Regions from separate parts of the Cupriavidus sp. H18C2 genome, predicted to be linked through region 2. Evidence: predicted binding sites of a transcription regulator. Region 2 holds the regulator's gene; the other holds the start of a gene.
What was found. The regulator FliA, encoded in region 2, starts transcription of late flagellar genes. The targets are predictions, from matches to a motif close to CTAAAGTTTNNNNNNNNNNNGCCGNTA.
Positions count from the first base shown of each region.

Region 1: the regulator FliA is predicted to act here: its motif matches at 1,466-1,492, upstream of EPAKOI_RS22445 (FliC/FljB family flagellin).

Region 1 covers NZ_CP186011.1:1,314,847-1,317,240, reverse strand. Annotated here, with positions in the region: gene EPAKOI_RS22450 (flagellar protein FlaG) at 1-60, opposite strand, end outside; gene EPAKOI_RS22445 (FliC/FljB family flagellin) at 187-1,368, opposite strand; gene EPAKOI_RS22440 (RNA chaperone Hfq) at 1,624-1,944, opposite strand.
Region 2 covers NZ_CP186011.1:1,493,736-1,496,129, reverse strand. Annotated here, with positions in the region: gene EPAKOI_RS23300 (MinD/ParA family ATP-binding protein) at 1-372, shown strand, start outside; gene EPAKOI_RS23295 (RNA polymerase sigma factor FliA) at 486-1,202, shown strand; gene EPAKOI_RS23290 (flagellar protein FlhE) at 1,202-1,660, shown strand; gene paoA (aldehyde dehydrogenase iron-sulfur subunit PaoA) at 1,895-2,394, shown strand, end outside.

The DNA.
Region 1 (2,394 bases), 180 kb from region 2:
GGCGGCGGGTTCGGCGGGAATGCGTGCCGCCGGGATGGAAACGGGTTGGGTGGATGCCATGGTCAGCTCCGTCCGGTAGGGCAGGGATAACACTACGGTTGAAATGTTTTGCAGGCAGTGGTCTGCCTGCAAAACACTCCGGCAAAAAAACCGGGCCTTGCGGCCCGGTTCTCTGCGGCGCGGCGATTAACGCAGCAGCGAGAGCACGTTTTGCGTGGTCTGGTTGGCTTGCGACAGCACCGACGTACCAGCTTGTTGCAGGATGTTCGCGCGGGTCATGTTCGACACTTCCGTTGCGTAGTCTGCGTCTTCGATGCGCGAACGCGAGGCCGACAGGTTGTTGATCGTCGTGCTCAGGTTGTTGATCGCGGATTCGAAGCGGTTCTGCACGGCACCCAGCGAGGAGCGCAGGGCGTCGACCGAAGCCAGGGCCTTGTCCAGCGTTGCCAGCGGGTTGGCCGTGGCAGCGTTGGTGACAGCCGACGTCGTCGTGGCGGCCTTGATGGCAACCACACCGGTCGTCGTGTTCAGCGTGCCCATCGACGAGTCGATGGCGATGTACACGTTGGCTTGCGTGTCGTCCAGGTTCTTGGCGTTCAGTGCCTTGACGTCGGCGGCGTTCGTTGCCGTGGTCAGGGCCACTTGCATGAACAGCTTGCCGTTGCTGTCCTTGACCAGCGAGGCGGTAGCGCCCGTGTTGGTCGACACGCCCAGGGCGGTGCGCAGGGCAGCCGTCGTGTTGGCGGTGGTAGCGTCGGCAGCGGCGGTTGCGCCAGCGCCGAACACGTCGGTCACGGCCTTGTCGCCAGCCGTCACAGCGGTCACGCCGCCTTGCGGGCCGTTCACGTTGAAGCCCATGGCGCCCAGGGTCTTCGAGGTGATTTCCTTCAGGTCGATCGAGATCGTTTCGCTGTCGTTGGCGCCAACTTGGATCGTCATCTTCTGATCCTTGGCCAGAACCTTCACGCCGTTGAATTGCGTTTGGGCCGACACGCGGTCGATTTCAGCCAGACGTTGTGCGATTTCGTCCTGGACCGACTTCAGGTCCGACTGCGAGTTCGTGCCGTTGGCGGCTTGCACCGACAGTTCACGGATACGTTGCAGGTTGTTGTTGACTTCGGTCAGCGCGCCTTCGGTCGTCTGCGAGATCGAGATACCGTCGTTGGCGTTGCGCGAAGCTTGCGTCAGGCCCTTGATGTTGGCGGTGAAGCGGTTGGCAATGGCTTGGCCAGCTGCGTCGTCCTTGGCGCTGTTGATGCGCAGACCCGACGACAGGCGTTGGATTGCGGTGTTCAGCGACGATTGCGACGTGTTCAGGTTGCTCTGCGTTTGCAGCGACAGAATGTTGGTGTTGATGACTTGCGCCATGGTACGACTCCTATTTGCAATGTTTTAGGCATTCCGGCAGTTGCCGTAACGTTGGCTGCCTGCGTTGCAGGGCGTAGAGTGCCTCCGTTGCAAAGGTTATCGACCGTGGGTGAGAAGACTTTAGAGTGACTTTTGCGCGCGTTGCGGGCGCAGGCAAAACGTGTGCAGGCAGCCTGGCCGGGCCATCGGCGCGCCGCCCGCGCGGCGCTATATATATAGGGGCGCGCACTTGGGGGCGGCCGCCGGCCGGGCCGCTCAGCGGCGCTTGCGGGTGCGCGGGATGAACAGGCGCACGAAGTCCGGCGACGCCTCGGCGTCCAGCATGGCCGTGGCCTCGCCCGCGCCATGGGCGGGCGTCACCACCGTGATGGCGCGCTTGTAGATCACCGTGGGGGTGGCATCTTCCGCGGAACGCCCCAGCAGGATCATGTAGTTGTCCGACGCCAGCACCACGCCGTTGAGACGCGTGCCGTTCGACAGGTGGACAACCACCGCGGCGCGGCTGGCGCTGTGCGCGGCGAACTGCAACTGCTGCAGCTTTCTGCTGGGTCTGGGAGCCTTGATTTCCTTCTTCACAACTTCTCCGGAAGAGCCCGCGAGGGTTCTGGCGGCTGACAACGGTCCGATGGTCGGGGCCTGTGGGCGGCGTCGCTCTAAAAGTGACGTTCCGGCCAGGCCGACGGCGGCGAGAATTGAAACATTCGCTCTCGGAACCGGCGCTGGGACGTGCCACCATCATTGCAGCAGACAAGCGTTTCACGAAAGTGGCGAACGCTGCCCAACTGCGCCGGCGTGGCGGCACTGCCAGGAGAGAAGGGGAATACTTCAGGCGGGAGAGTAACAAAGTTTTACAAGCGTTGACGAAGCCCCGGTGATGCTGGGCCTAGAGGATTTGCTCTATTTCACCGATTGCGTGATGCTTGCGATTCAGGTAGCACTTTTGCTCGCGAGCTTGCAGGCGGTAGCCGGAGGCGCGTCCCGCAGCCCGCGCCAGCTAAAGGTTTGCGGGCATCGTCCGTAAATCAT
Region 2 (2,394 bases):
ATCGTCATGCGGCCCGAGGCCACGTCGATCACGGCCGCCTATGCCTGCATCAAGCGGCTGCATCACGAATACGCATGCCGTCACTTCCAGCTCGTCGTCAACCTGGCGGCCGCGGAGGGAACGGTCACGGCGCTCGCGCGCAACCTGGCCCGCACGGCGAGCCAGTACCTGGGCGTGGAGGCCAGCCTGGCAGGGTATCTGCCGATGGATCCGCTGGTGGCGCGTGCGCTCCAGCTGGGGCGGTGCGTGGTGGAGGCGTATCCCGCCGCCACGGCCACCGGTGCGTTGCGGCACATCGCCAGCCGTATCGGCGCATGGCCGATGCGCCAGGAAGCAGCGCCCCTGGGCACGGCTCCGGCCGTGCCCGCATGACCTCGCAAAGAACAAGAAGTCCCGACAAGACCGGAAACTCAGCCTGCCAGACGCCGACTCCCAGTAACAGCCGGCTTTGGCAAACATAGAAAGCATTTAACGAGAGTTCCACCATGTACACGATTCAGGGAAAGCTCGAGCAGGCGGACGTGGTCAAGTCGCACGCGCCGCTGGTGCGGCGCATCGCGCTGCAACTGGCGGCCAAGCTGCCCGCCAGCGTACAGATCGACGACCTGATACAGGCCGGCATGATCGGCCTGCTCGACGCCGCCAAGCGCTACGAAGACAACCATGGCGCGCGGTTCGAGACCTACGCCAGCCAGCGCATCCGGGGTGCCATGCTCGACGAGGTGCGCGCCAACGACTGGCAATCGCGCAGCCTGCGGCAGTTCACGCGCAAGATCGAGCGCACGCAGCGCCAGCTGGAGCAGAAGCTGGGCCGCACGCCGATCGACTCCGAGGTGGCCAAGGAGCTGGAGATGCCGCTTGAGGAGTACCAGGAGCTGCTCAACGAGGTCTACGGCTGCCAGCTGCTGCACTACGAGGATTTCGAGCGCTCGGGTGAGGAAGACTTCCTGGACCGCCACCTGGGCGTCACCGACGATGCCAACCCGCTGACGGTGCTGATGGAGTCGGGCATGCGCGAGGCGCTGATCCGCGCCATCGACAAGCTGCCGGAGCGCGAGAAGCTGGTGCTGTCGCTGTGCTACGACCAGGAACTGAACCTGCGCGAAATCGGCGCGGTGCTGGAAGTGACCGAGTCGCGCGTGTGCCAGATCCGCAGCCAGGCCATCGCGCGCCTGCGCACCCAGTTGCGCGGGATGCTGTGATGCGGCGCGTACTGATCCTTGCCGCGCTCTGGGCAATGGGCCAGGCCGCGTCCCACGCGCAGACGCCGGCGCCCGTGTTCACCCGGGCCAACTACGAGATCGCCGGGTCGCGCTTTGCGTGGACAGCGTCGTCGATGGGCCCGCAGATCGCCAGCAAGGGCCAGCGCGCGCTGTCAGCGCCGATCATGCCGCTGGCGACGATGCCGCAGGCCATGGGCCGCATCACGTCGGTGCGCTGGCGCTACAGCTTTACCCGCACGCCGCCGGTGGACCTGCAGGCCTACCTGTGCAATGCCGACCGCTGCGTGATGCTGCCTGGCGCCGAGGGCCGCACCGACGCCTTCGTGGGCGACGATGCCTCCAAGGGCTTCGTGTTTGCCTATCGCATCCCTGGCCAGGGCGGGCTCGCCCCGATGCTCCAGGGCCGCAGCAACGAGGTCACCGTCAACTACCGCTGACCCGCCGCCGGGCCCCCACCGGCCCAGCAGACGGTCATCGGACGCCACATCCGGCGCCCGGTGGCACGCTTCCTGCGCTTTCCCCGCCCAGCAACGTGCGGAAAGCGCGACATTCGTCCCCTATGCATCCCGGCTGCGGCGTGGCCATGCCCGCGTATCGCTGCCGCCATGTAATTCCTACGTGCAAGTCTCGCCACGTTGCCATCCTCTGTCAGCCAGAAAGGATCCAACGCAATGGAAGATTTCCGCGACATCAAGCTTTCCCGCCGCGAGTTCGTGGTGGCCGGGGCGGCATCGGTCACGGCCGCCGCCGTGCCGGCCGGCGCCGCCACGCCCCCGGCGCCCGGTGCCAGCGTGGCGCCCGGCGCGCTTAAGCCCGTGGCCGCCAACGTATCGTTCGTCGTCAACGGCCAGCCGCGCGCGCTGGCGCTGGACACCCGTACCACGCTGCTCGATGCGCTGCGCGAGCACCTGCACCTGACCGGCACCAAGAAGGGCTGCGACCACGGCCAGTGCGGCGCCTGCACGGTCATCGTGGACGGCCGGCGCATCAATTCCTGCCTGACGCTGGCCGTGATGCACGAAGGCGCCACCATCACGACCGTGGAAGGGCTGGGCCATCCGAACCGGATGCACCCGATGCAGGTGGCATTCGTCAAGCATGACGGCTACCAGTGCGGCTACTGCACGCCGGGCCAGATCTGCTCGGCCGTGGCCGTGCTGGACGAGATTCG